One region of the Azospirillum sp. BE72 genome, then DNA from elsewhere that is predicted to be linked to it. Evidence: predicted binding sites of a transcription regulator. Region 1 holds the regulator's gene; each other region holds the start of a gene.

What was found. Region 1 encodes PhoB, which activates phosphate uptake and scavenging genes when phosphate is short. Its sites were predicted from a motif close to TNTCATAAAACTGTCA; they were not measured.
Region 2: the regulator PhoB is predicted to act here: its motif matches at 3,623-3,638, upstream of pstS (phosphate ABC transporter substrate-binding protein PstS).
Region 3: the regulator PhoB is predicted to act here: its motif matches at 7,235-7,250, upstream of ugpB (sn-glycerol-3-phosphate ABC transporter substrate-binding protein UgpB).

Annotation. Positions count from the first base shown of each region.
Region 1 is NZ_JAVDTO010000001.1:123,144-133,498, reverse strand. Features, by position in the region: gene J2Y49_RS00680 (ABC transporter ATP-binding protein) at 1-578, shown strand, start outside; gene J2Y49_RS00675 (FtsX-like permease family protein) at 781-3,306, shown strand; gene J2Y49_RS00670 (Bax inhibitor-1/YccA family protein) at 3,452-4,177, shown strand; gene J2Y49_RS00665 (SAM-dependent chlorinase/fluorinase) at 4,254-4,982, opposite strand; gene phoB (phosphate regulon transcriptional regulator PhoB) at 5,147-5,851, opposite strand; gene pstB (phosphate ABC transporter ATP-binding protein PstB) at 5,972-6,718, opposite strand; gene pstA (phosphate ABC transporter permease PstA) at 6,846-8,171, opposite strand; gene pstC (phosphate ABC transporter permease subunit PstC) at 8,164-9,546, opposite strand; gene J2Y49_RS00640 (PstS family phosphate ABC transporter substrate-binding protein) at 9,575-10,355, opposite strand, start outside.
Region 2 is NZ_JAVDTO010000018.1:1,301-11,655, forward strand. Features, by position in the region: gene pstB (phosphate ABC transporter ATP-binding protein PstB) at 1-363, opposite strand, end outside; gene pstA (phosphate ABC transporter permease PstA) at 432-1,313, opposite strand; gene pstC (phosphate ABC transporter permease subunit PstC) at 1,318-2,301, opposite strand; gene pstS (phosphate ABC transporter substrate-binding protein PstS) at 2,414-3,481, opposite strand; gene J2Y49_RS27725 (methyl-accepting chemotaxis protein) at 3,668-6,265, opposite strand; gene J2Y49_RS27730 (glutathione S-transferase N-terminal domain-containing protein) at 6,572-7,177, opposite strand; gene J2Y49_RS27735 (hypothetical protein) at 7,390-7,977, shown strand; gene trkA (Trk system potassium transporter TrkA) at 8,258-9,637, shown strand; gene J2Y49_RS27745 (TrkH family potassium uptake protein) at 9,708-10,355, shown strand, end outside.
Region 3 is NZ_JAVDTO010000002.1:956,626-966,980, reverse strand. Features, by position in the region: gene purB (adenylosuccinate lyase) at 1-825, opposite strand, end outside; gene J2Y49_RS10585 (EAL domain-containing protein) at 1,252-4,509, shown strand; gene J2Y49_RS10580 (SprT family zinc-dependent metalloprotease) at 4,540-5,307, opposite strand; gene J2Y49_RS10575 (ATP-binding protein) at 5,578-7,179, shown strand; gene ugpB (sn-glycerol-3-phosphate ABC transporter substrate-binding protein UgpB) at 7,479-8,831, shown strand; gene ugpA (sn-glycerol-3-phosphate ABC transporter permease UgpA) at 9,056-9,940, shown strand; gene ugpE (sn-glycerol-3-phosphate ABC transporter permease UgpE) at 9,937-10,355, shown strand, end outside.

The DNA of each region.
Region 1 (10,355 bases):
GCAAGTCGACCATGATGATGGTGATGGCCGGCCTGGAGCGCCCCAGCGGCGGCACCATCCGCGTTGCCGGACAGGAGCTGAACCGGCTGGACGAGGACGGCTTGGCGCGCTTCCGCCGCCAGCATGTGGGGATTGTCTTCCAGGCTTTCCATCTGGTGCCGACCATGACGGCGCTGGAGAATGTCGCCATCCCGCTGGAGTTCGCCGGGGTCGCCGACGCCTTCGACCGCGCCCGCATCGGGCTGGAGCAGGTGGGCCTGGGCCACCGCATCCACCATTACCCCGGCCAGCTTTCGGGCGGCGAGCAGCAGCGCACGGCGCTCGCCCGCGCCTTCGTGACCGAGCCGTCGCTGCTTCTGGCCGACGAGCCGACCGGCAACCTCGACATCGACACCGGCGCCACCATCGTGAAGCTGCTGTTCGATCTGGCCGAACGACGCGGCACGACGCTGGTGCTGATCACCCACGACCCGAGCCTCGCCGCCCGCTGCGACCGGACGGTCCGGCTGGCCGACGGCCGCATCGCCGACGACGGGCAGGCGGCACGGCGCGCAAGGCTGCAGGCGGCGGGGGAGTGAGGGGGATGGAAAGAACGTTTGCGGTGGGTTCTCCCTCTCCCCCCCGAGGAGAGGGTCGGGGTGAGGGGGGGGCACGGCGTGGCGTAGCCTGGTACGCGACACCCTCGTCACAGACACACTCCTCGCCATGCATCCTCTTCACCCTAACCCTCTCCCCGGGGGGGAGAGGGGATAGGCGCGGGCGCGGGGGGAGGGCAACGCGATGACCAACCTCACCCTCGCCCTCCGCCTTGCCCGGCGGGAGCTGCGCACCGGACTGAAGGGCTTCTGGGTCTTCCTCGCCTGCCTTGCCCTCGGCGTCGCCGCCATCGCCGCGGTGCAGTCGGTGTCGAGCGGCTTGCTCGACGGGCTGGCCAATGACGGGCGCTCCATCCTCGGCGGCGACATCGCGTTGCGGCAACTCTACAGCCCGCCGGCCGACGAGCAGATGGCGGCGCTGACCGCCGGCGGCCGGGTCTCGACCTCTGCCGAGATGCGGGCGATGGCCCGTGCCGACGACGACGTCCGCTCTTCGCTGGTCGAGTTGAAGGCGGTCGACGACGTCTACCCGCTCTACGGCACAGTCACCCTGGTGGGCGGCGGCGACCTGCGGGACGCGCTGGCGCAGAAGGATGGCCGCTGGGGTGCGGTGATCGAGGCGAGCCTCGTCGACCGGCTGGGCGTGAAGACCGGCGACACCATCCATGTCGGCGAGGGCGCCTATCGCGTCGCCGCCGTGCTGGACCGCGAGCCGGACCGCGCCTCCTCCAACGCCTTCTCGCTGGGGCCGCGCCTGATGGTGGCGCTGCCGTCGCTGTCGGGCACCGGGTTGCTGCAACCCGGCAGTCTCACCTGGTGGAGCGCCAAGGTGGCGCTGCCGCCGGAAACCGACCTGAAGGCGTGGCAGGAGAACCTGCGCACCCGCTTTCCCGACGCGCCCTGGCGGATGCGCGACTACACCAACGCCTCGCCGCAGATCGAGCGCTTCATCGACCGCATGACGCTGTTCCTGACGCTGGTCGGGCTGACGGCGCTGCTGGTCGGCGGCGTCGGGGTGGGCAATGCGGTGCGCAGCCATCTGGACTCACGCGCCCGCACCATCGCCATGATGAAGTGCATCGGCGCGCCGGGCGCGCTGGTGTTCCAGCTCTATCTGGCGCAGATCCTGGCGCTGGCCCTGCTGGGCATCGTCATCGGGCTGGCGCTGGGCGCCGTTGCGCCGCTGGCGCTGGGACGGCTTCTCGACGGCGTGCTGCCGGTGTCCGCCCAGATCGGCGTCTATCCCGGTGCATTGGCGCTGGCCGCCCTCTATGGCGTGCTGACGGCGCTGACCTTCTCGCTCTGGCCGCTCGGCCGGGCGCGGGAAGTGCCGGCCGGCGCCCTGTTCCGCGACGTGATCGCCCCGGCCGCCGGCCGGCCGCGCATGCCCTACACGCTGGCGATGATCGCGTCGGCGGTCGCGCTCGCCGGACTGGCGGTGCTGACCGCCCATAACAAGATCTTCGCCCTGTGGTTCGTCGGCGGCTCCATCGCCACCTTCATCGCCTTCCGCGCCGCGGCGGCGCTGGTCACCTGGGGCGCGAAACGCGTGGGCCGTGTCCGTCGTCCGGGATTGCGGCTGGCGCTCGCCAACCTGCACCGGCCGGGCAACCCTACGGCGGCGGTGGTGCTGTCGCTCGGGCTCGGCCTGACGGTGCTGGTCGCCATCGCGCTGATCCAGGGCAATTTCTCCCGCCGGGTGTCGGAGACGATCCCGCAGGACGCCCCCAGCTTCTTCTTCGTCGACATCCAGCGCGACCAGTTCGATCCCTTGCGCGACCTCGTCACCGGCATCCCCGGCACCAGCGCCTTCGAGGCGGTGCCGAGCCTACGCGGCCGGATCGAGCGGGTGAACGGACAGGACGCCGAAAAGGCGCTGGTCAACCCGGAGCAGGCCTGGATCCTGGCCGGCGACCGCGGCATCACCTATTCGGCGACGTTGCCGAAGCATTCCACCGTCACCGCCGGTAGCTGGTGGGCGGCCGACTATGCCGGCCCGCCGCTGATCTCCATCCACCAGAGTGTCGCCGAGGCTTTCGGCATCGGCCCCGGCGCCACGCTGTCGATCAACATCCTGGGCCGCAGCATCGAGGCCACGGTCGCCAACATCCGCGCCGCCGATTTCAGCAGCATGGCGATCAATTTCACCATGGTCTTCGCCCCCGGCACGCTGGAAGGCGCACCGCAGACCTGGGTCGCCACGGTCCGCGCCACGCCGGATGCCGAAACGCAGGTGCAGCGCGCCGTACTGCAGCGCTTCCCCAACATCACCATGGTGCGGATCAAGGACGCGCTCGATACGGTGTCGGAGATGCTGGGCCATATCGGCACCGCGGTGCGCATCGTCGCCGGCATCACGCTCGCCGCCGGCACGCTGGTGCTGGCCGGGGCGGTGGCAGCCGGCCATCGCCGCCGGGTCTACGACGCGGTGGTGCTGAAGGTGCTGGGGGCGACGCGCGGCGACGTACTGCGCGCCTTCCTGCTGGAATACGGGTTGCTGGGCCTGCTGACCGCGGTCATCGCCGGCGGCATCGGCACGCTGACCGCCTGGGCGGTGCTGCGCTTCCTGATGCATTGGGAGTGGAGTTTCCTGCCGTCGGCGGTGGTCACCACGGCCTTGCTCAGCACGGCGATCACGCTCGCTTTCGGGTTCTATGGTACTTGGCGGGCATTGGGGCAACCGTCCGCGCCATTGCTTCGCAACGAGTGATTCCCTCGGCAGAAAGCGGTAGCAAAAACGAAACGTGAAAGCTTTTTCATCTTGGAGAACCGCTGCCGATTCCTATTGAACCGATTTGCGGACTCGCCAATATGTCATGGCGACGGGATCACCCTATTCCACCGAGGAAACCAACATGGCAGACCCGACCTATAACCGCTTCGCGACCGCAGGCCGCGCGACAGATCGGGGATACTTCGACGAAGGCCTGCGCCAGCACATGCTGCGCGTGTACAACTACATGGGCGCCGGCCTTATTCTGACGGGCCTGGTCGCCGCACTGGTGTCGTCCAGCCCGGCCATGATGGCGGCCATCTTCGGCACTCCGCTGAAGTGGGTGGTGATGCTGGCCCCGCTGGCGTTCGTCATGGTGCTGTCCTTCGGCATCCAGCGCCTGTCCTTCGCATCGGCACAGATGATCTTCTGGGCTTACTGCGGCGCGATGGGCCTGTCGATGTCGGCCATCTTCCTGGTCTTCACCGGGGCGTCGATCGCGCTGACCTTCTTCGTCACCGCCGCGACCTTCCTGGCGATGAGCCTGTACGGCTACACCACGAAGGCCGACCTGTCGAAGATGGGCTCGTTCCTGATGATGGGCGTCATCGGCCTGGTCATCGCCGGCTTGGCGAACATCTTCTTCCAGTCGCCGGCCCTGCACTTCGCGATCTCCGCGATCGGCGTGCTGATCTTCACCGGCCTGACCGCCTACGACACCCAGTCGATCAAGGAAAGCTACGCCGAGGGCTACGATCACGAGAGCACCGGCAAGCTGGCCCTGATGGGCGCCCTGACGCTCTACCTGGACTTCATCAACCTGTTCCAGTTCCTGCTGCAGTTCCTGGGCCAGCGCAACAACGACTGAGCCTGAAGACGCCTGATCGGACAAGCATCAGCCGCCCGGAAGCACCCGCTTCCGGGCGGTTTTCTTTTGCGTCCATTCAGGACTCCATCGTCACCGCATCGCCGAGCCTGAGGCCGAGCATGCGGTCGGCCCGCCCGCGGTTGACGGCGATCTCTGCCAGCCCGTTGGAGTTCCCGTACCACAGCGGCTCCCCCGGCCCGACCGCGCCGAAGGTGCGGGCATGGACGATGCGGGTGCCGGCGGCGCTCAGCACCGCATCGGCGGGCAGGGCGGATGCCCGCATGCCCGTCATGGCGTTGCCATAGACATCGACATAGACGATGCGCGCCAGTTCGTCGGGCCAGTCGGGACGGTCGATGGCGGCACGGGGGAGCGGGCTGCGCTCAACCGGCCGGCCTGTGGCGAGGCTGGCGGCGACGGGGGCGAACAGGTCGCGGCCGTGGAAGCTGGCGGACAGCCGGTCCGGAATCCAGTCGATGGTCCAGGCGTTTAACGACGTTGCGCGGCGGGCGGTCAGGGCGAACAGGCCGTTGTCGGGGCCGACGAACCAGCGCCCATCGGCCTCCACCATCACCGGCCGCCGGTCGGTGCCGACACCCGGATCGACGACGCAGAGAAAGACGCTGCCGGTGGGAAAGGCCGCGGCGTAGGCCGCCAAAAGGTAGGCCGACAGCTGTGGGTCGAAGGCGGGAGCGTCGGCGAACAGGTCGATGACGGGGACGGTTGGCGCCTGCTGCGCCAGCACCGCCTTCATCTGGCCGGTGTAGGGGCCGGAGAGGCCGAAGTCGGTGAAGAGCAGGATCATGGGGGAAGTGTAGCGCTGCCGGGCGGGGTATGTCAGGGGGGACGTTGGACCCCCACCTAACCTCCCCCGCTGGGCGGGGGAGGGACTGCCGTCGCCCACCCGCACAAGCACTCATCTTCTCCCCGCCCAGCGGGGGAGGATCAAGGTTGGGGTATAACTTTCCCTCACACCGACTTCGTATCCAGCGCATACCCCGCCGACCGGACAGTGCGGATCAGGTCCAGCTCGTCCACCTCGTTCATCGCCTTGCGCAGGCGGCGGATGTGTACGTCGACCGTACGCGGCTCGACGTACACATCATGGCCCCACACCAGATCGAGCAGCTGTTCGCGCGAGAAGACGCGGCCGGGATGCTGCATGAAGTGGCGCAGCAGGCGGAATTCGGTCGGGCCGAGATGTACGTCCCGGCCGTTGCGACGTACGCGGTGGGCGGCCAGATCCATCGTCACGTCGGCGAAGGTCAGCACCTCGTCCGTCATGCCGGGCGACGCACGGCGCAGCACCGCGCGCATGCGCGCCACCAGCTCGGTTGGGGAGAAGGGCTTGGTGATGTAGTCGTCGGCACCGGAATTCAGGCCGCGCACCCGGTCGCCTTCCTCGCCGCGGGCGGTCAGCATGATGATCGGGATGTCGCGGGTCTTGGCGTTGCGGCGCAGCTGGCGGCAGACCTCCAGCCCGCTCATCAACGGCAGCATCCAGTCGAGCAGCACGATGTGCGGCGTCTGTTCGCCGGCGGCCAGCAGAGCCTCCTCGCCGTCGCTGGCGGTGGCGACGCGGAAGCCTTCCTTTTCCAGGTTGTACTTCAACAGCGTCAGAATGTCGGCCTCGTCCTCGACGACCAGGACGAGCGGCTTCAGGGCCGCGTTCATGGAGGCTCCGTTCACAGCGCGCGTCTCGACGTTAACCGGCATGGGACAGCCTTTTCAACAAAGGAGGGAAGGGGCGCAAAAATCAGGCAGGGCTCAAGGGCGGGGCTCGGGGCAGGGCTCTCAGCCGTATCGGCCGGTGATGTAGCCCTGGGTGCGCTCGTCGCGCGGGTTGGTGAAGATTTCCTCGGTGTCGTCGCACTCCACCATCTCGCCGAGATGGAAGAAGGCGGTGCGCTGCGACACGCGGGCGGCCTGCTGCATGTTGTGGGTGACGATGACGATGGTGTAGTTGGCCCGCAGCTCGTCGATCAGCTCCTCGATATGGGCGGTCGCGATGGGGTCGAGCGCCGAGCAGGGCTCGTCCATCAGGATCACCTCGGGGCTGACGGCAATAGCGCGGGCGATGCACAGCCGCTGCTGCTGGCCACCGGACAGGCTGGTGCCGGGCTCGCGCAGGCGGTCCTTCACCTCGCCCCACAGGCCGGCGCGCTTGAGGGAGGTTTGCACCACCTCGTCCAGTTCGTCGCGGCCGGAAGCGAGGCCGTGGATGCGCGGGCCATAGGCGATGTTGTCGTAGATCGATTTCGGAAACGGGTTCGGCTTCTGGAACACCATGCCGACGCGGGCGCGCAGCTGCACCGCATCAACGGCCTTGCCGTAGACATCCTCGCCGTCCAGCGCGATCCGTCCCTCGACCCGGCAGCCCTCGACGGTGTCGTTCATCCGGTTCAGGCAGCGGAGGAAGGTCGACTTGCCGCAGCCGGACGGGCCGATCAGCGCCAGCACCCGGTTCTCGTGGATGTCGAGGTCGATGCCCTTCAGCGCTTGCTTGGCACCGTAGAACACCTTCACCCCACGGGTGGTCATCTTGGCCGGCAGGTCGGCGCCGGAACGCTGCCCAGGGTGTTGACCGGGGCGCTGGTCGCCGCGAGGCCGCAGCTTCAGCTGGCCCGGAATGCCGCTCGGGATGCCGCTTGTAATGCTCATGGGGCGCTCACCACCGTCTCTCGAAAATCTTGCGCAGGATCACGGCCGTCCCGTTCAGCAGGATCAGGACGCCGAGCAGGATCAGGATCGCCGCCGAGGTGCGTTCGGTGAAGGCACGCTCCGGGCTGTCGGCCCACATGTAGATCTGAACGGGCAGCACCGTGGCGCTGTCGGTCAGCCCGTGGGGCACGTCGACGATGAAGGCGACCATGCCGATCATCAGCAGAGGCGCCGTCTCGCCCAGCGCGCGGGCCATGCCGATGATGGTGCCGGTGAGGATGCCGGGCATCGCCAGCGGCAGCACATGGTGCAGAACCGTCTGCAGGGGCGAGGCGCCGATGCCCAGCGCCGCCTCGCGGATCGACGGCGGCACCGCCTTCAGCGCGACGCGGGCCGAGATGATGATGACCGGCAGCGTCATCAGCGCCATCACCAGCCCGCCGACCAGCGGGGCGGAGCGCGGCATGCCGAAGAAGCCCAGGAACACGGCGAGACCCAGCAGGCCGAAGATGATCGACGGCACCGCGGCGAGGTTGTTGATGTTCACCTCGATCAGATCGGTCCAGCGGTTCTTCGGCGCGAATTCCTCCAGATAGACCGCGGCGGATATTCCGACCGGCACCGACAGCGCCATGGTCACCAGGAGAGTCAGCAGCGAACCGACGACGGCGCCGCCGATGCCGGCCTGTTCCGGTTCGCGGCTGTCTCCGGCGGTGAACAGGGTGGTGTTGAAGCCCTGCGCCAACGTGCCGGAGGCCAGCAGCGCGTCGGCCGCGGCGATCTTGGCGTCGCTGAGGCCGCGCTCGCTCTCCGGCAGGTCGCGGCGGTAGCGGCCCTTCACCAGCTGGTCGATCTCGTCGTCGGCGCGCACCCAGACGGTCAGAGTGGTGCCGACCAGCGCCGGGTTCTTGGCGACCATCGCCTCCAGCTCGTAGGGCGCGCCCGACGACAGCAGGTCGTTCAGCACGCGTTTGCCGGCGCGGTCGGTCACTTGCGGGAATTGGGCATGGAGCGCCCGGCGCAGCAGGGGGGTGTAGTTGCGCTCGGCGACCTCGGCCGGGTCCAGCGTCACCTCCAGCCTGATCCGCGCCTCCCAGAAGGCGGTGCTGCCCTTGGCGACGATCGAGCCCAGCAGAACCACCAGCATCAGCGCCGCCAGCGCCACTGCCGCCGCGCCGGCCAACCGGAAGCGGCGTTCGGCGGCATGGCGGGCGCGCAGGCGGCGGGCGAAGGCCTCGCTCCTGACGCGCGACTTCGCCGGAGTGTTGGAGCCGGGGGAGGAGGCAGGGGAGGGCGTCACGGCCGACACGTCCTGCTCGACGAGGTCAGTCATATTTTTCCCGATAGGTCCGGACCACCCGCAGGGCGACCATGTTGAGGCAGAGCGTGACGAGGAACAGCACGAGGCCGAGGCCGAAGGCCGACAGCGTCTTCGGGCTGTCGAACTCCTGGTCGCCGACCAGCAGCGTGGCGATCTGGGTGGTGACGGTGGTCACCGCCTGCAGCGGGTTGGCGGTCATGTTGGCGGTCAGGCCCGACGCCATGGTGACGATCATCGTCTCGCCGATGGCGCGGCTGACCGCCAGCATCACCGCGGCGACGATGCCCGGCAGCGCCGCCGGCAGAACGACTTGCTTGATCGTCTCCGACTTGGTGGCGCCCAGGCCGTAGGAGCCGTCGCGCAAGCTCTGCGGCACCGCGTTGATGACGTCGTCGGACAGCGAGCTGACGAAGGGGATGATCATCACCCCCATGACGATGCCGGCCGCCAGCGCCGATTCCGAACTGACGTCCAGCCCCAGCGCCTCGCCCACCGAGCGGACGAAGGGCGCCATGGTCAGCGCGGCGAAGAAGCCATAGACCACGGTCGGGATGCCGGCCAGAATCTCCAGAGCCGGCTTCAGCCAGGTGCGCACACCGCGCCCGGCATATTCAGACATGTAGATCGCCGCCATCAGCCCGACCGGCACCGCCACCAGCATGGCGATGACCGTGATCAACAGCGTGCCGGCGAACAGCGGGATCGCCCCGAAGGACCCGCTGGAGCCGACCTGATCGGCCCGCATCGCCATCTGCGGGCTCCAATGGGTGCCGAACAGGAAGTCGAGCGGCGAGACGACGGTGAAGAAGCGCAGCGCCTCGAACAGCAGCGACAGGACGATGCCGACCGTGGTCAGAATGGCGACCATCGAGCAGACGATCAGCGCCACCCGCACCACCCGCTCCACCACCGGGCGGGCGCGCAGGTCCGGGCCGATGCGGTGGCGGCCCCAGGCGAGGCCGGCGACCGCCAGGCTGGCGCCGACGGCCAGCAGGCTCCAGTCGGCAAGCTCGCGCAGCTCGGCATAGCGTCGGGCGGCATCCTGCACCAAGGGGTCGGGCTCGCGCCCGGTGGCGATGCCGCGGGCGAGGTTGAGGATGTCCGCCTTCAGCAGGGCGACCGACTGGCCGTCGCCGGTGGTCAGCCGCTCCGGCAGGGAGGACAGGACCAGCTGCATGGCCAGCCAGCCTTCCGACGCGGTCCAGGCCACGAACAGCAGCAACGCCGGCAGCCCGGCCCACAGCGCGACATAGACGCCGTGGTAGGAGGGGACCGAATGCAGTTCCGCCACCCGCCCGCCGACGGACGCCGCTGCCCGCGACCGGCCGGTCATGAAACCGATTACGGTGAGCAGGGCCAGGATCAGGGCGAGAAGGGTCAGCTGCATGCGGGATGCCCGGAGGGAGAATGGGTGGTCAGAACTGCAGCGGCGTCAGGCCGACCGCCTGGGTGCGGGCGGCGTCGCGCAGGGCCTTCGGCTCCGGGATCAGGCCCTTGTCGACCAGATAGCCGTCCTCGCCCACCGCGCGTTCGGAGGTGTATTCGCCGATGAATTCGCGGATGCCCGGGATGACGCCGGCATGGGCGGTCTTGACATAGATGTAGAGCGGACGCGCCAGCTCGTACTGACCGGCCGCCACCGTCTCCGCCGTCAGTTCCACCCCGTCCATCTTCGCCGCGCGCAGCGTGTCGCGGTTCTGGTCGAGATAGCTGTAGCCGAAGACGCCAAAGGCGTTGGGGTTGGCGGTCAGCTTCTGGACGATCAGGTTGTCGTTCTCGCCGGCTTCGACATAGGCGCCGTCCTCGCGGATGGTCATGCAGGCACGCTCGCGCGCCTTCTCGTCGGGGACCGCCTTGGCGACCTCGCCCACCTTCTTGCAGCCCTCCAGCATCGCCAGCTCGTTGAAGGTGTCGCGGGTACCGGAGGTGGGGGGCGGGCCCAGCACCTCGATCGTCGCCTTGGGCAGCGTCGGGTCGATGTCCGACCACAGCTTGTACGGGTTGGCGACCAGGGCGCCGTTCACCGGCACCTCCTTTGCCAGCGCCTTCCACAGCACGACGGTCGACAGCGACACCGGCGCCGCCTTCTTGGACGAGGCCAGCGCGATGCCGTCATAGCCGATCTTCAGCTCGGTGATCGTGGTGACGCCATTGGCGGCGCACTGGTCGACCTCCGACTTCTTGATGCGGCGCGAG
Region 2 (10,355 bases), on a different contig from region 1:
GTAGATCGACATCGGGAACGGCGTCGGCTTCTGGAACACCATCCCGACGCGGGCGCGCAGCAGGTTCAGATCCTGCTTGGGCGACAGGATGTTGACGCCGTCCAGCATGACCTCGCCGGTCGCAACCTGCTTGGGATAGAGGTCGTACATCCGGTTCAGGATGCGCAGCAGGGTCGACTTGCCGCAGCCAGACGGGCCGATGAAGGCGGTGACCTGACGATCGTACAGCGGCAGCGAAACGTCTTTCAGCGCACGGTAGCCGTCATAGAAGAAGTCCAGGTTGCGGATGCTGATCTTCTCGGGCAGGCCGGCACCGGCGATTGGGCGGTCGGCACCGGCGCTGGGGATCATGCCGGGGGGCATCGCGTGGCTTCCGTGGGCGTGGCTGCCGTGGGCGGGGCTGTTGGCGTCCATGTGGGTCATCGTCATGGTTACTTTCTCGTCGAGCCGAGACCGGCCAGCAGCCGGGCGCCGATGTTGAGGAGCAGGATGGCGACCGTGATCAGCAGCGCGCCGCCCCAGGCCAGCTGGCGCCAGTCCTCATAGGGAGACATCGCGTACTGGAAGATGACCACCGGCAGGTTGGCCATCGGCGCGTTCATGTCCGCGCTCCAGAACTGGTTGTTCAGGGCGGTGAAGAGCAGAGGGGCCGTCTCGCCGCTGATGCGGGCGATGGCCAGCAGGACGCCGGTGATCATGCCGTTGCGCGCGGCGCGGTAGGCGACCATGGTGATCACCTTCCACTGCGGCGCGCCAAGGGCGGCCGCGGCCTCGCGCAGGCTGTTGGGCACCAGCTTCAACATGTCCTCGGTCGTGCGGACCACGACGGGGATGACGATGACCGCCAGGGCCATGGCCCCCGCCCAGGCCGAGAAATGGCCCATGCGGATGACCATCACCTCGTACACGAACAGGCCGACCATGATCGACGGCGCGCTCAGCAGCACGTCGTTGATGAAGCGAACCACCTCGGCCAGCTTGCTGTCGCGGCCGAATTCGGCGAGGTAGGTTCCGGCCATGATGCCGATCGGCGTGCCGACCAGGGTGGCGACCGTGGTCATGATGACGCTGCCGAAGATGGCGTTCAGCAGACCGCCCTCCCCGCCCGGCGGCGGCGTGTTCTCGGTGAACAGGGCGATGTTGATGGCCGACACCCCGTTGTAGAGCAGCGTCCACAGGATGGCGACCAGCCAGAACAGGCCGAAGCCGGCCGCACCGAGCGCCAGGGTCAGCGCCACCTTGTTGACGATGCGGCGGCGGTTGTACAGGCCGCCGGCCGGAGCGGCCAGCGTCGCGGAAGTTGACATGCTCATGGCCTCAGACTCCGGCCTGGCGCTGCAGGCGCAGCAGCATCAGCTTGGCGATCGACAGCACGGCGAAGGTGATCAGGAACAGGATCAGGCCCAGCGCCACCAGCGAGGCGGTGTAGACGTCGCCGACCGCCTCGGTGAACTCATTGGCGATGGAGGCCGAGATCGTCGTGCCCGGCGCCATGATGGAGGAGCTGATGCGGTGCGCGTTGCCGATGACGAAGGTGACCGCCATGGTTTCGCCCAGCGCGCGGCCCAGCCCCAGCATGACGCCGCCCATCACGCCGGTGCGGGTGTAGGGCAGCACCACGTTCCACACCACTTCCCAGGTGGTGGCGCCCAGCCCATAGGCGGATTCGCGCACCATCGGCGGCACCGTCTCGAAGACGTCGCGGGTGATGGAGGTGATGAAGGGCAGCACCATGATGCCCAGGATCAGCCCGGCGGTCAGGATGCCGATGCCGTAGGGCGGGCCCATGAACAGGTTGCCGATGCCCGGGATCTGACCCAGCGTGGAGATCAGGAAGGGCTGGATGGTCGACTGCATGAAGGGGGCGAAGACGAACAGGCCCCAGATGCCGTAGATGATGCTGGGGATGCCGGCCAGCAGCTCGATCGCGACGCCGAGCGGTCGCTTGAGCCAGGCCGGGCACATCTCGGTGATGAACAGCGCGATGCCGAAGCTGACCGGAATGCCGACAGCCATGGCGATGACCGAGGTGATCAGCGTGCCGTAAATGGGGGCGAGCGCGCCGAATTCCTCCGACACCGGGTTCCAGACTTCGGTCGTGACGAACCCGAAGCCGAACGCGCGCAGCGCCGGAAGCGCGCCGTCGATGAGAGAAACCGTGACGCCGCCCAGGATGAACAGGACGAGCAGCGCGAAAAAGAGCGTGGCGTTGCGGAAAGCCGCATCCTGCAGGCGCTGGCGGCGGGCCCGTCGGGCGGTGGAAGCGTGTGCGTCGGTCAAGGTCAGCGCGATCTCGGTCATGGCCGCTCCGTGAGGCGTGCGGTGGGGGCGGCGAAATTTCCGTCCCCACCGGCGGATCATGCCCCCGGGGCGCACCGTCTGACGGCGCATCCCGGGGTCGGGTTGGCCGTGGTTACTTGGCCGACGCGGTCCAGATCGGCTTGCCGTCGGCCTGGATCGACTGCGACCAGGTCTTCTGGACCAAGGAGACGACCGCCTCCGGCATCGGCACGTAATCCAGATCGGTGGCCATCTTGGCGCCGCTCTTGTACGCCCAGTCGAAGAACTTCAGCGCTTCGGCCGAGGTCGCGACATCCTGCGGGTTCTTGTACATCAGGATGAAGCTGGCACCGGTGATCGGCCAGCTCTCCGCACCCGGCTCGTCGGTCAGGATGACGTAGTAGCCCTTGGAGTTGGCCCAGTCGGCGTTCGCCGCGGCGGCCTGGAAGGCCTCGATCTTCGGAACGACGGTCTTGCCGTCCTTGTTCTGCAGGCCGAGATACGTGATGTTGTTCTGCTTGGCGTAGGCGTATTCGACGTAGCCGATCGAGCCGTCCGTCTGCTTGACCATGTTGGCCACGCCTTCGTTGCCCTTGGCGCCGATGCCGGCCGGCCACTGGACGGAGGTGTTGGCGCCGATCTGGGTCTTGAACTTCGGGCTGGTCTTCGACAGGTAGTCGGTGAACAGGAAGTTGGTGCCCGACCCGTCAGAACGGTACACCGGCGCGATGGCGGTGTTCGGCAGGTTGACGTTCGGGTTCAGCGCCTTGATCTGCGGGTCGTTCCACTTGGTGACCTCGCCCATGTAGATGTTGGCGAGAACGGTGCCCGACAGCTTGACCTCGCCGGACTTCAGACCCTTCAGGTTCACGACCGGAACGACGCCGCCCATGATCATCGGGAACTGGATCAGGCCGGCCTGTTCCAGCTCTTCCGGCTTCAGCGGCATGTCCGAAGCGCCGAAGGTGACCGTCTTGGCCTTGATCTGCTTGATGCCGCCGCCCGAACCGATCGACTGGTAGTTCAGGCCCGTGCCCGTCTCCTTCTTGTAGGCGTCGGCCCACTTGGCATAGATCGGGTACGGGAAGGTGGCGCCGGCGCCGGAGATGTCGGCGGCCGAGGCGACCGACAGCGGGGCGACCGACACGGACAGAACGGCCAGGGCACCGAAGGCGGCGCAACGAACGAACGCCGAGGTCATGGTTTTCACGGCAAAACTCCCGATAGGTTTGGACGGTGTCGTTGGGTTTGGGAAAATCCCGGCCTTCGCCGGAGGTCGTAACCCGCCTTCTTCGTCGCGGTGACCATAGCCACCGCTGGTGACGGGTTTGTTTTGTTTACGTGTCAGTTTTATGAAACCGACCCGATCTTGCCGGCTTCGCGATGGTCATCGCGCCGCCCGGATTTCCTGGAGGAACAGATGCACGGCGGAGCCGAGGCTGGTCGCCTCGTGCGACAGGCTTTCCGCAACCTGCAGCACGTCGCCGGCCTGGGCGCGCACCTTGGCCGCGGCTTCCGACAGGCCGGCGACATGGTCTGACGCCGCCTGGGTGCCCACCGCGACCCGGTGGGAGCTGTCGACGATGCTGGAGGTGATGGTCGCCTGCTCCTCCACCGCCGTGGCGATGGCCGAGGCATTCGATTCGATGCGCTGGACGCTGCCGGTCATGGTCGCCACCACCTCCGCCGTCTGGCGGCTGGCCGCCTGTGTCGCGGCGATCTGGCGGGCGATCTCGGCGGTGGCCTGGGCGGTCTGGCCGGCAAGGGCCTTCACCTCCCCGGCGACCACCGCGAAACCGCGGCCCATCTCCCCTGCCCTCGCCGCTTCGATGGTGGCGTTCAGCGCCAGCAGGTTGGTCTGGCCGGCGATCTCGTCGATCAGTCCGACCACGGTGCCGATCTCCCCCGCCGTGCTCGACAGATCGGCGACGGTGGCCTTCACCTGCTCCGCCCCGGCGGCGGTGTCGCCGATGATGCGGGCCGATTCGCCGGTGCGCTTGCTGATCTCGGCAATCGACTGCGAGATCTCCGAGGCGGCGGTCGCCACCTGCTGGATTCCCGCCGCCATCTCGCCGGACAGCTGCATCGCGGCCTCGGCGCGGTCGTTGGCGTTGGCGGCGATGTCGGTCAGCGAGCGGGCGCGCGCCGCCATCTGGCGGGCGGCGTCCGCCAGCGTCTCGACACTGCTCAGAACGTTGCTTTCGAACTGGTCGGCGATCTCCAGCATGCTGGTCCGGCGGGCCGACGCGGCGTTGCGGCGTTCGACCTCCACCTTTTCGTGCGCCTCTTCCATGGCGCGGGCGTTGGCGATGAAGACGAACAGGGCGCGGGCCATGTCGGTGATCTCGTCGTTGCCGTCGGCCTTCTGCTCCACCGTCAGGTCGCCGCCGGCTACCCGGCGCATGGCGTCGGCAAGCGCCTCCATCCGGCCGACGACGCGGCGCCCGACATAGAGGGAGACGATCAGCCCGGCCAGCAGCACACCGGCCGTCGCCAGCAGGATCTGCACCTGGTTGGTGCGCTCCAGCGCGGCATGGGCGGCGGACGCGCCGGCGGCGGTCGCTTGCTCGGCCGACTGGACCAGCCCGTCGACCATCGCGGTCAGGGCGGCGCCGGTGCTGCGGTTGCTGTCGATCAGCGCGGCATTCTCGGCATAGGCCGCCAGTTCGCCGCCGCGCAACGCCAGGATGCCGTCGTCGCCGAAGCCCAGCACCAGCAGCCGGTCGGCCAGCCGGCTGACCTCGGTGCCCAGATCGCCCTGCGCGTCCTGCAGGGACTTGCGGATGGTCGCGGCCAGCGGGTCCAGCGTGCGGCGCGCGGCGGCCAGACGGGCCGGCGTTTCCGCATTGCCGGCCTCGGCCAGCTTGCCGGCCAGCAGGTTGGCGTCGGCCATCAGGCCGCTCAGCACGGTGTAGCGGTGCTGAGCCTCCGGGACCACGTTGGTGGAGAGATCCTGCATCCGCTCCGCGATGGCGTTTCCGGCCTCGGCGATGCGCCCGCGGGAATTCAGCATCAGCGGCAGCATGCGGCTGTTGGCGTCGCGGTCCAGCCGGACGATCTCATCGACCGCGGCGGCCTGGGCCTCCGCCAGCTTGTGCGCTTCCGCTTCCCCGATGCCGGGGGTCAACTGGCGGACGCGGCGGGTGTAGACGCTCTTGTCGCCGTCACCATATGCCGCCAGTTCGTTGATCGCCGCGACGACGGGAGCGGCCGCCTCGCTCTTCGCCAGCGGGCGCAGGGCGCCCTGCAGGTCGGACAGCGCCGAATCGAAGTCGGTGGACAGCGACATCACCTTGGACCGGTCGGTCTCGAAGGCGCCGATCAGCAGCGCCTTGGCCAGCGCCGCCTCCGCGCCGCGCAGCTGGAACAGCGGGATCACCGTCTGCCCCAGTTCGCCGCCGATCGCCTCGGAGGATTGCGAGGTCGCCTCCACCATCGCGGCGATCGCCTGGGCAAGCTGTTCACGCGACGCCTGCATGTCCGGCTTCAGCGCCGCCAGCAGCCGGGCATGGGCGTCGCTCAACTCCGCCAGCCGGGCGCTGCGCTGTTCCTGCAGGCTCAGCCGGCGGCCGGTCGCCGCGCCCAGCGCGTCGATGGTGCCCAGAAGCGAACGGGCGGTGGCCGCCAGTTCGCCCATGCGGCCGATATCGCCATGTCCATCGGCCAGCCGGGCGAGCTGACCGTCCAGTTCCGCGCGTTGCGCCGCCATGGCACTGCGCAGCCGGGCCAGATCCTCCTCGGACGACGCGGCGTCGATCAGCGGCCCCAGCGCCAGCACCCGCGCCGTGGTGGTGGCGAGGCCATGCGCGGCGCTGAGCACCGGCACCTGCGTTCCAGTGATGTCGGCGACATGGCCCCGGACCGCGCCGTAGGACATCCAGCCGACGACCGCCGCGATGCAGGGCAGTGCCGCCACTGTGCCGAAGGCGATCAGCATTTTCGACTTGATGCCGGATCGCCGGCGCTGGTCGGCGCGATCTGCCATGTGGGCCACCCGTGGTCTGGAGGTTGTCCGCACCGGACCCGCGGTTCTCCGCAGGCCGGCCGACGCCATGGGTAGCCCCTCTCTTTGTATGTTTGGGTGACGCTTCGATGAAGTTTTCGCGACGCACAATCGAAATATCGCTGCGCCCGCGAAATCGCCGGTCCGGACGATGGTCGATGGCCGACCATTGGCCAGTCATGGTGAATCGAACGTAAACAGCGCTGTGAAGCAAAAGCGGCGCCCGCTGGTGTGGGGCGCCGCTTTATTACGCGTCTTCAGGGCAGAGCATTCGTCTTGTTGCGGACGTTAAACCGGCGGTGCGGTGCGCCGCAGGCTGTCGCGGTCGGCCGCCTTGTCGAACCAGGACGCAAGCGCCGGGCGGCCTTCGCGCCAATCCTCGTGGCCGAAACGGAAATCGAGATAGCCGAGCGCCGCCAGCACGGCGAGCGTGCCGATGGTGGCCTCGCCGGCCAGCGCCGCCGCGTCGGCCTCCAGCAGGTCGAGCGCGCGGGCGACCGCCTTGCGCTGGCGTTCCATCCAGCCTTCCGATTTTTCGCCGTCAGAGCGCATGGACTCCAGCCGGCGGAGGATGGCGGCGTCGCAGATGCCGTCGGCGATCGCCTGGAACCGAAGCGCGGTCCAGCGTGCCGGCCCTGCCGGCGGGAACAGCGGCGCCCGGTCGCCGAGCGAATCGAGATACTCGACGATGACCGGGCTGTCGAACAGGGTGGTGCCATCCTCCAGCGTCAGGGCGGGAACCTTGCCCAGCGGGTTTTCCTTGGGCAGGTCGGTGTCGGCCGACCACGGATCGGTCGCCATCCGCTCCACCCGATCCTCCAACCCGCGTTCGATGACGACCATCATCACCTTGCGCACATAGGGCGAGGTGGGGCTCCAGCGCAGTTTCAACATGGACGTTCCTTCGACAGTGTCGGCCTTCGTTCTTGTCGGTTGACGGAGGCTCCATTCCATATCCTGCCACCGAACCCCCCGGCAGGGGGAGCCATGAGCGTCCAGGGGCTGTATAAAGCCTGCAATTTGAGGTATTGTCCTCCATAGAGGTAGTCCATTTCGCCAGTCGGACCTCGCCAGATCGATCTGCCAGGAGGGGCGGTTAAGACATCATGGCTCTTGCATTCGAGCGGTTTGCCAAAGAAGCGACAAGCATAAATGAACGCCCACTGTTTTACCTATGGGGGGCGCAACTGGGATTTATCCTCCCGGATATCGTTTTTGTGACCTGCCTCGAGCAATTTCAGCAGGCTCCTTCGAAAGCGAAATCCCAGGTAATTTACGAATGGCTTCTTGATCCAGATACCAAGAAAGCAACCCAATTCAATTGGGGGGCAATGAATTTGCAGTCCGACGGGACGGGTGGATTCAGAAACAAAATCGACTATATCAATGAAGCGTCCAAATATTACATCAGCCGCAAGACGTGGGTGGGAAAGCTCAGGAATGATCGGCAGAGTCAGCTGGGCAACCATCCATCTCCCAGCATGTACGACCTAATACTCAATTTCGCACTTATGAACATCCAAACAGACAGCGGCTCCATTCCGTTCAGGACATTCACTCCGGATAAGGTAGATCGGTCGGAAAGCTACGTGATCAAGGGACTTAAATCTCTGGAGTTGCTGGAAAAAGATTTCCGGAAAGCTGGATTCAACACAGCAAAGATGGGATTTCGCCTGCCTTTTCGATTCCGTTGATCTTTCGTATTTTATCGGCGCCTTCTCCATGCTTGCAAAGCGATGGCTGGCACGCCATTGCCGCACATGCAACGTGAACGGGCGCCGGTCCACCAGAGCCCGCGCCAGCGGTGTGAACTTTCATCATCGACCTGCCCGGCCCCTGCACTGGCGGGTCTTTCCGTCCATCGACCCGCCATGGCCGATCCGCTTTGGCTTGCAACGCTTCGCCTTTGCCGTCATTTGCTGACATTGGCCGGTTGGGCCGGAGTGCATCGTGGACAGGCCGGGGGGCAAGCGCATGAAGGTGATCATCTGTGGGGCGGGGCAGGTCGGGGCCAGCATCGCGCGGCACCTCGCGCTGGAAGACAACGACATCACGGTGATCGACACCTCGACCGAGCTGGCGCAGCGGATGGACGAGAGCCACGACGTGCGCGGGATGGTCGGCTATGCCTCGCACCCGGATGTGCTGGCCCAGGCGGGCGCACGGGATGCCGACATGCTGATCGCCGTCACCCATTCCGACGAGGTCAACATGGTGGCCTGCGAGGTCGCCCATTCGGTGTTCAACATCCCGCTGCGCATCGCCCGCATCCGCAAGCAGGCCTATCTGCAGCCGGAATGGTCGGCGATGTTCTCCGCACAGCATCTGGCGATCAGCGTCGTCATCTCGCCGGAGGTGGAGATCGCCCACAGCATCGCGCGGCGCCTGCGCTCCCCCGGCGCGTTCGAGATGGTGCCGCTCGCCGACGGCAAGGTGCACCTGATCGGCGTCCACTGCACCAACAGCTCGCCCCTGCTCAACACGCCGCTGCGCCGCCTGACCGAGATGTTCCCGGACGTGCGCGCGGCCGTGCTGGCGGTCTTCCGCGACGGCGCCGGCTTCGTGCCCAAGGGGAACGACCAGCTGCGGCTGGGCGACGACGTGCATCTGGTGTGCCGCACCGCCGACATCGTCCGCGTCGTCGCCCTGTTCGGCCATACAGAGGCGCCGGCCCGCCGTTTGGTCATCGCCGGCGGCGGCAATGTCGGCTTCAACCTGGCGCAGATCGTCGAGCGCCACATGCGCGGCATCTCCATCAAGATGATCGAGGGCAACGCGGCCCGGGCGGAGCTGATCTCGCGCTCGCTGCGCTCCAGCACGGTCGTGCTGAACGGCGACGCGCTGGACCACGAGATCCTGGAAGAGGCGCAGGTCGGCCGGGCCGAGACCATCGTCGCCGTCACCAACGACGACGAGACCAACGTCTTCACCTCGCTGCTGGCCAAGCGCGCCGGCTGCGGGCGGGCGATCACGCTGCTGAACAAGACGTCCTACGCGCCGATCGTCGCCGGGCTGGGGATGGACGTGGTGGTCAACCCGGCGGCGGTCACCGTGTCTTCGATCCTGCGCCATGTCCGGCGCGGCCGGGTCGCGGCGGTGCAGACCATCGGCGACAATTTCGGCGAGGTGGTGGAAGCCGAGGCGCTGGAGACCTCGCGCGCGGTCAGCGGCCCCATCGGGTCCATCGGCCTGCCGGCCGGCATGATGATCGGCGCACTGGTCCGCGGCAACGAGGTCATCATCCCCACCAGCCAGACGGCGATCGAACCGCATGACCGCGTCATCGTGATGGCCACCGCCGATCTGGTGCGCAAGGTCGAAAAGCTGTTCGCGGTCGGGCTGGAGTTTTTCTGATCGGCCGTACGGCCCTGCCCGACACGTCAATCCCTGCCCGCCGCCGCCCATTCCCCTGACCAGAGACATCATGCCGAATTTCAGGCCGATCCTGTTCATCGTCTCCATCGTGCTGCTGGCGCTTGCCGCGACGATGCTGATCCCGGCCGCGGTCGATTTCGCCTATGGCAATCCGGACGCCGGGGTATTCCTCTATTCGGCCGCCTTCACCGGCGCCTGCGGCGGCGCGCTGGCGCTCGGCACCCGATGTCCCCTGCATGGCGGATTGTCGCTGAGGCAGGCTTTCCTGCTGACGCCGCTGACCTGGACCAGCACCGCGGCCTTCGCCGCCCTGCCCTTCCAGTTCGGCCATTTTCCGGATCTCTCGCTGAACTACGCCAACGCCTTCTTCGAAACCATGTCGGGACTGACCACCACCGGATCGACGGTCCTGGTCGGGCTGGACCGGACGACGGAAGGCATCCTGCTGTGGCGGGCGCTGCTGCAATGGATGGGCGGCATCGGCATCATCGGCGTCGCCATCGCGGTTCTGCCGGCGCTGCGGGTGGGCGGCATGCAGCTGTTCCGCACCGAATCCTCCGACCGGTCGCAGAAGGTGCTGCCGCGCGCCCAGCAGATCGCCAAGGCGATCGTCGCGGTCTATGCCGGGCTGACGGCGATCTGCGGGGTCTGCTACTGGCTGGCCGGGATGACCCCGTTCGAGGCGGTGGTGCATGCG
Region 3 (10,355 bases), on a different contig from region 1:
CTCCGACAGGACCGGGTTGCGCTTGTGCGGCATCGCCGACGAGCCCTTCTGGCCGGGGTGGAAGTATTCCTCCGCCTCGCGCACTTCGGTGCGCTGCAGATGGCGGATTTCCGTCGCCAGATTCTCGATGCTCGACGCGATCACGCCCAGGACCGAGAAGTAGAAGGCATGGCGGTCGCGCGGGATGACCTGGGTCGACACCGGCTCCACCGACAGGCCCAGCTTGGCGGCGACATGCTCCTCGACCCGCGGGTCGATGTTGGCGAAGGTGCCGACGGCGCCGGAGATGGCGCAGGTGGCGATGTCGGCGCGCGCCTGGACCAGGCGCTCGCGCCCGCGGGCGAAGGCGGCGTAATGGCCGGCCAGCTTCAGGCCGAAGGTCGTTGGCTCGGCATGGATGCCGTGGCTGCGGCCGATGGTGACGGTGTCCTTGTGCTCGTACGCCCGGCGCTTCAGCGCGGCCAGCAGGGCGTCCATGTCGGCCAGCAGCAGGTCGGCGGCCTGGGTCATCTGGACGGCGAGGCAGGTGTCCAGCACATCCGACGAGGTCATGCCCTGGTGGACGAAGCGGGCCTCGGGGCCGACATATTCGGCGAGGTTGGTCAGGAAGGCGATGACGTCGTGACGGGTTTCCCGCTCGATCTCGTCGATGCGGTCGATCTCCCACTTGCCGCGCTCCCACACCGCCTTGGCGGCCTCCTTCGGGATGACGCCCAGCTCGGCCTGCGCGTCGCAGGCGTGCGCCTCGATCTCGAACCAGATGCGGAAGCGGTTTTCCGGCTCCCAGATGCGGGCCATTTCGGGGCGGGTATAGCGGGGGATCATCGGCACTCTCCGGAGGATGCGGGCGCTGGATTGAGGGTGGCTTGCGGGTCTCATAGCACGCGCGCGCGACCATAGCGGCGTGGACTTGCGTTTTAAAGCCTCGCGATGCTCCGGTTCGCCCGTCCGGACCGGGCTGTCCGCGGCCGCATTAATCTTCGCGGTCGAATCGTTGCCCGCCGAAGGGAATCCGCGCCTAATGCTCGACAGGCGGAGTTTCCGCGGTTTCCCTGTGCACTTGCGGTCACGCCGCGTGTCGGCCATCATGGGGCGAGGAAAACAGTCAAAGAGTCGCGCCCTGGTGGATTTGATTCGCTTGCAGTTGAATCCGCGCGAGCATTAAGCAACACTTGCACAGTGCATAGGGGCCGGCCTCCAGCCGGTTTCCGCGAGTTCGATTCTGATCAGGCCATCCGAAGGGAGCCCTTCTTGTCCGACCCCGTCGCCGAGCTGGTCCGTGCGCCGTCGCGCTCGTCAGACGAGGCCCGGCTCTACCGTCTGCAGTTCCTGGCGTCGATGGCGCTGGTGTCGGCGCTCGTCCTCGGGCTCGGCTTCTATTTCGTCTGGCAGCATTGGGCCGACCTGGAGCACGACCTGAAGCAGAGCGAGGCGCGCTATGTCCAGGAGCAGCATCAGGCCCTGGTGCAGGAGGTCGAGAACGCGCAGTCCTACCTCGCCTACATGCGGTCGCGCGTCGAACCGCTTCTGAAGGAGCATCTGCGCGCCCAGGTGGACGAGGCCTATGCCATCGCCCGCAGCGTCCATGACCGGGAAAAGGACATCCTGCCCGAAGCGGCGGTGAAGGAATCCATCAAGGAAACGCTGCGGCCGCTCCGCTTCTCCGGCGGGCGCGGCTACTATTTCATTCACGACCTGAACGGCGAGTCGGTGCTGATGCCGGTCGATCCGTTGCGGGAAGGGACATCGCCCTTCGCGGCCCCCGATCCGCAGGGTGCCGCGGTGACGCGCGAACTGATGCGGGCGGTCCAGGACCCCAGCCTGCGCGGCTTCGCCCGCTACCGCTGGCGCATGCCCGACGACCCGGCGCAGATGGTGGACAAGCTGGCCTTCGTCCGCCGGTTCGAACCCTTCGACTGGCTGATCGGCGCCGGCGATTCGCTGGGCGCGGCAGAGGCGCAGCTTCAGCGCGAATCGCTGGAACGGCTGCGCGCCTTCCGCTTCGGAGAGACCGGCTATATCGGCGTTCTGCGGCAGGACGGGCAGGTCCTGTTGTCGCCCACCGCGCCCGCGTCGGAGGGGATGAACGCGCGCGACCTGCCGTGGAAGACCGAACGCGACCTCGTCACCCGCCTGCTGGAGCAGGGGCGCCAGGGCGGCGGGGAGGTGCGCTACGACTGGATCCATCCGGTCACCGCGCGGCCGACGCCGAAGATGGCCTATGTCTCCGCCCCCACCGTGTGGGGCTGGATCCTCGTTGCCGGCTTCTACATCGACGATGTCGGCAAGGAGATGGAGGCCCGACGGGCGGAGATCAGCCGCGGCGTCAACCTGCGCGTCTGGACCACGGTCGCGGTGCTGGGCGTGGCGCTGGCCGCATCCGTCGGCGTGTCGTGGCTGGTCACCGGCTGGATCCGGCGCATCGTCGGCAGCTACCAGCTGCGGGTCCGGCACAGCGACAGCATGCTGCGCGAACGGGCGCGGCAGCTCTACCTCGCCAACTTCTTCATCGACCATGTGTCGGAGATCGTCGTCCTGGCCGATGCGAACCTGCACATCGCCTACATCAACCCCTTCGGCTGCAAGGCGCTGGGCGGGACGCTGGAGGATATGGTGATGGGGCAGGCCGACCTGCTGAAACGCTTCGCGGCGGAAGGAGAGGACGCGGCCAGCCATTACGAGACCGTCTACCACACCCCGGACGGCCGCACGCTGGAACTGGAAGTCACGGCCAGCCGCATCACCTACGAGGGTGAGGTCTACTACTCCGCCATCGCCCGCGACATCAGCGAGCGCAAGCGGGCGGAATGGCAGCTGCGGCTGTCGGCCAAGGTGTTCGACAACGCGGCCGAAGGCATGTTCGTCGCCAACGAACACCGCCGGATCGTTGCCGCAAACGACGCCTTCGCCCGCATCACCGGCTACGGCCGGGAGGAGGTGCTGGGCCGCGGTCCGGAATTCCTGCGCTCCGACCGCAATCCGCCGGGCTTCTATGAGGATCTGTGGGCGCAGCTGCGCGAAAGCGGCCATTGGGCCGGCGAGATCTGGAGCACCCGCAAGAACGGCGAAGTATTCCCGGAATGGCTTAGCATCAAGGTGGTGCGGAACGAAGATGGAGCGGTCGCCAACTACATCGCCGCCTTCACCGACATCACCGAGACCCGCGCGCAGGAGGAACGCATCCGCCACTTGGCGCAGTTCGATTTCCTGACCGACCTGCCCAACCGTTTCCTGCTGCGCGACCGGCTGGAGCGCGCCATGCTGGCCGCCGGACGCCACGGCACCAAGGTGGGGCTGCTGTTCGTCGACCTCGACCGCTTCAAGACCATCAACGACAGCCTGGGCCATCAGGTCGGCGACGGGCTGCTGCGCGAGGTGGCGGAGCGGCTGCTCGGCACCGTGCGGGCCAGCGACACGGTCAGCCGCCAGGGCGGCGACGAGTTCATCATCCTCATCAGCGACATGGACAGCCCCGACGCGGCCGGCATCGTGGCGCGCAAGGTGCTGCATGCCCTGTCGGAGCCCTATGTGATCGACGGGCACGAGTTGCAGGTCACGCCTTCCATCGGCATCGCCGTCTACCCGGACGACGGCACCGGCATCGACGCGCTGCTGAAGAGCGCCGACATGGCGATGTACGCTGCCAAGGAGGCCGGGCGCGCCACCTACCAGTTCTTCACGCCGGAGCTGAACCGCCGCGCCTCGGACCGGATGTGGACGGAGAACAACCTGCGCCGCGCCCTGGCCAACAACGAGCTGGAGCTGCATTTCCAGCCGCAGTTCTCGCTGGATGGCCGCCGGCTGATCGGGGCGGAGGCGCTGGTGCGCTGGCGCCAGCCCGACGGCACGCTGATCATGCCCGGCCAGTTCATTCCGGTGGCCGAGGATACCGGCCTGATCCTGCCGCTGGGCGATTGGGTGCTGGGGGAGGCCTGCCGCCGCACGGCGGAACTGCTGCGGCACCAGGACCTGCTGATCGCCATCAACCTGTCGGCCGTGCAGGTGCGCCGCCCCGGACTGGCGGAGCGGGTGGCCGGCTGGCTGTCGGCCTACGGCATCCCGCCCTCGGCGCTGGAATTGGAGGTGACGGAAAGCGTCCTGATGGACGATTCCGACGTGGTGTCGGAAACCTTCTCGCAGCTGCGCGAGATGGGGGTGCCGCTCGCCATCGACGATTTCGGCACCGGCTATTCCTCGCTGGCCTATCTGAAGCGCTTCCGGGTCGACAAGCTGAAGATCGACCGCAGCTTCGTCAGCGGTCTGCGTGCCGGCAACCCGGACAGCGGCGCCATCGCCGAGGCGATCATCGGCATGGCGCGCAGCTTGCGCATGCAGACGCTGGCCGAGGGGGTGGAGACGGAAGAGCAGTATCACTGTCTCGCCGCCATGGGCTGCGACCAGTGCCAGGGCTATCTGCTGGGCCGCCCGATGCCGTACGAGGACTTCCTGGCCTTCGTCCAGCGCGATGCCGGCACGGCTCCAGCGCAGTTGGCGGAGACGGTGGAGTAGAGGCTGGACTATGCCCCGGCCGCTTCCGCGTCACCCGTACCGCAGCAGCCGCGTGCCGTTGGCCTTCAGCCAGGCCCGCGGCAGCTCGACATTCCGCCCGGCGGTCAGGCTGGCGCACAGCGCCCAGAAACGCGGAGAGTGGTTCATCTCGCGCAGGTGCGCCACCTCGTGGCCGACGACATAGTCCAGCACCGGTTCCGGCGTCAGGATCAGGCGCCAGGAGAAGGACAGCCGGCCGGTGGACGAACAGCTGCCCCAGCGGCTCTTGGTGTCGCGGATGGTGACGGCGGCGACGCGGGCGCCGATGGACGCGGCCTTGACGCGGGCGCGGGTCGACAGCTCGCGCTTCGCCTCGGCCGCCAGGAAGTCGCGCACGCGGCGTGCCACATGCTCCGGCTGGCCGCCGACCAGCAGGGCGCCCTCCTCGATCCGGGTCGGGCCGCGCAGGGCAGGGTCATGGCGGATGACATGTTCGACGCCCAAATAAGGCACGCTGGCCCCGTCGGCGAAGGGCAGGGAGGGCGGCATCGCCGCCAGACGCGCCCGCAGCCAGCCGTCATGCCGGCCGACGAACTGGCGGGCGTCGGTCTCCGACACGCCGACCGGAACGACAACCTGCACCAACCCCCGCCCGGCATCGACGCGCAGGGTCATGCGGGTGGCGCGCGCACTCTCCCGCAACTCCAGCGGAATCGGCAGGCCGGAAATCTCCAGAGCCCGCGGCGGCTGGGGCGGCCGGGCGGCGGATCGCTTGCGTTTGCGCAAGAGGGCGGGGAGGGAAGGGCGGCGCTGCACCATGCCGTCTTATAGCGCGGCTTCGGCCGCATGCGAAAGCGTCCTCCCACCTTGGCGATAAAGGAGTTACGGCGCAGCCTCGGCTTAAAGCATTAGGGCCTTTGAACGAACCATAGGCTATGGGATCGACTGAGGTCACATTTGACACGATCGATCGGAGCACAAGATAAAGCAGAGGTAACGCGGTGGTCCCGCGATCCCCGTTTTCCCACAGTTCGGAACGCCTTTTCCTCTATCTTCGGACTTCCCCGCAGTTTTGCCGAGTACATGCCAATGCCTCTCATCCAAGGACAGACGCCGAGCCGCGCGGACTGGTTCGACGCGCTGCTGTCGGCCAACGACGCTCCACATGCGTTGCTTGGCGAAGACGGGCGCGTGCTCGCGGCGAACCGCGCCTTCGCCGAAGCTCTTGGACGTGTCCAGGATGCGGTCGAAGGGCGAACCCTGGCGGAGGGCGGGCTGCCGGCGGGGGCGGCGGACGCGATCGACGTGCTGCGGCGCCAGGTGCTGGCGACGGGCACGCCGGCGAGCGGTGCCGGACCGTTCCCCGGCCTTGGGCAGGCCGTGGCGCTGAACCCGGTGCGGGATGCCGGCGGCGCCATCCGCGCGGTGGCGCTGATCGCCGACGCGGGGGCGGCGGCCCTGGCGGAGGCGCGGGCGGAGGCTGCGCAGGCGCGTGCCGACGCGGAGCGCGCCCGCACCGCCAAGGGCAAGTTCCTGTCGGCGGCGAGCCACGATCTGCGCCAGCCCTTCCAGGCGATGCATCTGTTCCACCATCTGCTGATCGGCCGGTTGACCGATCCGGCCTCCATCGAGCTGGCGAACAAGCTGGAGCAGGCGATCGTCGGCGGCGAGACCCTGCTGCGGGCCCTGCTGGAGGTGTCGGCGCTGGAAGCCGGGCTGGTCACGGCCAAGCCGCAGACCTTCCCGGTCGACGAACTGCTCGCCAAGATGCTGGAGGAGTTCGGGCCGGAGGCGGAGGCCAAGGGACTGCGCTTCAACGTCCGTCCGCTCGATGCCCAGGTGGCCAGCGATCCCGTGCTGATGGAACGGCTGCTGCGGCCGATCCTGGCGAATGCCCTGCGCTACACCTTGAAGGGCGGCATCCTGCTTGCGGCGCGGCGGCGCGGCGACGCCCTGCGCATCGAGGTGTGGGACACCGGCGTCGGCATCGACCCGGCCAACCATGCCGTGATCTTCGAGGACTTCCATCAGCTCGGCAACCCCGGCCGCGACCGCAAGCAGGGGCTGGGGCTGGGGCTGGCCATCGTGCGCCGGCTGGCGCAGGTGCTGGGACATCCAGTGACGGTGCGCTCGAAGCCTGGCAAGGGCTCGGTCTTCGCGGTGGAGGTGCCGCTGTCCGGTTCCGACGGCGACCGGTCGGGCGACGATTCCGCCGACAGCGAACCGGAACCGGCCGTCGGAACGTCGGCTTCCGCCGCTCCGGCGAAGGCCGGCACGGTGCTGGTGATCGAGGATGACGCCATGCAGCTGGAAGGGATCGGCATGCTGCTGCGCGGCTGGGGCTATGCCGTCATCCCCGCCCGCGGCATCGTCGAGGCCTGCGCCGAACTGGACAGCGCCGCCGCCGCTCCCGATCTCGTGCTGTCCGACCTGCGCCTGTCGGGGCCGGAGACCGGCATCGACGCCATCCAGGCGGTGCGCGCCCGTTGCGGCCGGCGCGTGCCAGGCGTGATCGTGACCGGAGATACCGATCCCGACCGCCTGCGCAGCGTCGACCGCAGCGGCCTGCCGCTGGTCCACAAGCCTTGCGACCCCGCGGCTCTGCGCCGCCTGCTCAGCCGCAGTCTGCAGGCGGGGGCGGGTGCCGTTCCGGCGGGCGCATGGCGACCGGACGTCATCTGTTCGCGTTAGCCTTTCCGCGCCCACGCATTTTCGCTCCGCAACATTCCGGTTGGCCGGATTTTCACGTCGCAAAACCGTAATGCGGCGTCTTGACAGACCCGGTCATGCGTGGGCAGTGTGACGCTTAGAGCAACCAAACAATTTCGAAAGCGATCATCGGGTTATCAGTGCTTTTCGCAAGCGCAAACAAATGGCCGAACATATGGCCGCATGCGTCTGCCACCAAAACTTCACGAAAACGTCGCGGGAAGGCAACCCAATGCCCTCATGACAACCGCGCACCATACCGGGACAGGGAGACCCACCGCATGTTGACCCGCCGCAAGCTTGCCCTCCTGACGGGCGCCGCCACCACCACCGCGCTGCTGTTCGCCGCCCTTCCGGGGTCCGCGCTGGCGCAATCCAAGACGGTGATCGATTTCTGGCACGGCCTGCCGCAGCCGCTGGGCGGCCAGTTGGAGCAGGTCGTCAAGGGCTTCAACGACAGCCAGCAGGCGGTCCAGGTCAACGCCTCCTACAAGGGGGCGTATCCCGAGACGATGCAGGCGGCCATCGCCGCCTTCCGGGCCGGCAACGCGCCGCACGTCGTCCAGATGTTCGAGGTCGGGACCGCCACCATGATGGCGGCCGGCCCGGCGGTGAAGCCGGTCTACCAGTTGATGCAGGAGACGGGTGCGGCCTTCGACGCCGACGCCTACATCCCGGCGGTGAAGGGCTACTACTCGTCCAAGGACGGCAAGATGATGGCGCTGCCGTTCAACAGCTCCAGCACCATCATGTTCTACAACAAGGACGCTTTCCAGAAGGCCGGCCTCGACCCGAACAAGCCGCCGGCGACCTGGCCGGAGATGATCGAGGCGACGAAGAAGCTGAAGGCGTCCGGCTCGACCTGTCCCTTCACCACCTCCTGGCCGGTGTGGGCGCAGTTCGAACAGCTCGGCGCCATCCACAACACCCCGTTCGCCAGTCAGGCCAATGGCTTCGATGGCCTGAACGCCGAGCTGAAGGTCGACGCCCCGCTCTTCGTCAAGCATGTGCAGACGCTGATCGACATGCAGAAGGAGGGGCTGTTCAAGTATGGCGGCCGCGACAACAAGCCGGACGCCCTGTTCCCGTCGGGCGAATGCGCGATGATCCACGGCTCGTCCGGCCTGCGCAGCCGCACCACCAAGGAGGCGACCTTCGCCTGGGGCGCCGCCCCGCTGCCCTACTGGCCGGAATTCGCCAAGGACGGTCCGAAGAACAGCATCATCGGCGGCGCCGCCTTCTGGGTGATGACCTCGCCCAAGCGCACGCCGGCCGAATACAAGGCCGTGTCGCAGTTCTTCAGCTATCTTGCCAAGCCCGAGGTGGATGCCAAGTGGCACATGGACACCGGCTATGTCCCGGTGACGATGAAGGGCTTCGAACTGGCCAAGGCCCAGGGCTATTACGAGAAGAACCCCGGCGCCGACGTGCCGGCCGCCCAGCTGACCCGCACGCCCACCACCGAGAACAGCATGGGCCTGCGGCTGGGCAACCTGCCGGAAATCCGCAACATCATCCAGGAAGAGCTTGAAAAGGCCTTCCAGGGCCAGCAGGACGCCAAGCAGGCGCTGGACTCCGCGGTCAAGCGCGGCAACGCCGTGCTCCGCAACTTCGAGCGCGCCAACAAGGGCTGAGTTCGGACGTAATCTCCTGGGGATCCCCTCTCCCCCCGGGGAGAGGGTTTAGGGTGAGGGGGATGCGCGGCGAGGCTTTTTCGACAAGCGACGTCGTAGCTCCTCGCTCAATCCACCCCATGCATCCCCCCTCACCCCGACCCTCTCCCCGGGGGGAGAGGGGGAATTGGGGGGAGAGGGGGAACCCCCAAATGCGCGCCATCTAACCGACGAAAGACCATCCTTTGCAGCGTCGCGTGACATTCGACAGCCGGCTGCTGCCCTACCTGCTGCTCGCGCCGCAGGTGGCGGTGACGCTGGTGTTCTTCATCTGGCCGGCGGCCCAGGCGGTCTGGCAGTCGGTGCATCTGCAGGACGCCTTCGGCATCCGCAGCGAATTCGTCTGGTTCGAGAATTTCGAACATGTGCTGACCGACCCGAACTACCTCGACACGCTGAAGGTCACCATGGTCTTCAGCGTCGCGGTCACCGTGATGTCGATGGGCACGGCGCTGCTGCTGGCGGTGCTGGCCGACTCCAAGATCAAGGGCGCGCGCGCCTACAAGACGCTGCTGATCTGGCCCTATGCCCTGGCCCCGGCCGTCGCGGCGGTGTTGTGGATGTTCATCTTCAACCCCGACATCGGGTCCTTCGGCCGGGCGCTGAGGGCGCTCGGCTATGATTGGGACTACCGGCTGAACGGCGGGCAGGCGCTGTGGATGGTCATCATGGCCGCCAGTTGGAAGCAGGTGGCCTACAACTTCATCTTCTTCCTGGCCGGCCTGCAGGCGATCCCGCGCTCGGTGATGGAGGCGGCCGCCATCGACGGCGCCGGTCCGGTGCGGCGGTTCTGGACCATCACCTTCCCGCTGCTGTCGCCGACCACCTTCTTCCTGCTGGTGGTCGACATGGTCTACGCCTTCTTCGAGACCTTCGGCACCATCCATGCCCTGACCCAGGGCGGGCCGGGCAAGGCGACGGAGACGCTGATCTTCCGCGTCTACCATGACGGCGTGGTCAACAACGACCTCGGCGGATCGTCGGCCCAGTCGGTGATCCTGATGGTGATCGTCATCGCTCTGACCGCGGTGCAGTTCCGCTTCATCGAGCGCAAGGTCCATTACGCATGAAGCAGACCCGTTTGATCGACTTCGTGCCGCACATCGTCCTGATCGTCGGCGTGCTGGTCTTCGCCTATCCGATCTATGTGACGCTGATCGGCTCCACCTGGGATTCCGGCACCATCGGCCGCGGCGGTCTGCCGCTGTGGCCGGGCGGGGAGGGGGCGGCCAACTATGCCCAGGCCTGGGCGGGCGAGGCGGGCGCGCGCGCCAAATACACGCCCGTGCGCACCATGATGCTGAACAGCCTGATCATGGCGCTGGCCATCGCGTTGGGGAAGATCGCCATCTCGATCCTGTCGGCCTATGCGGTGGCCTTCTTCCGCTTTCCGCTGCGCATGGCCTTCTTCTGGCTGATCTTCATCACGCTGATGCTGCCGGTGGAGGTGCGCATCATTCCGACCTACAAGGTCGTCGCCGACCT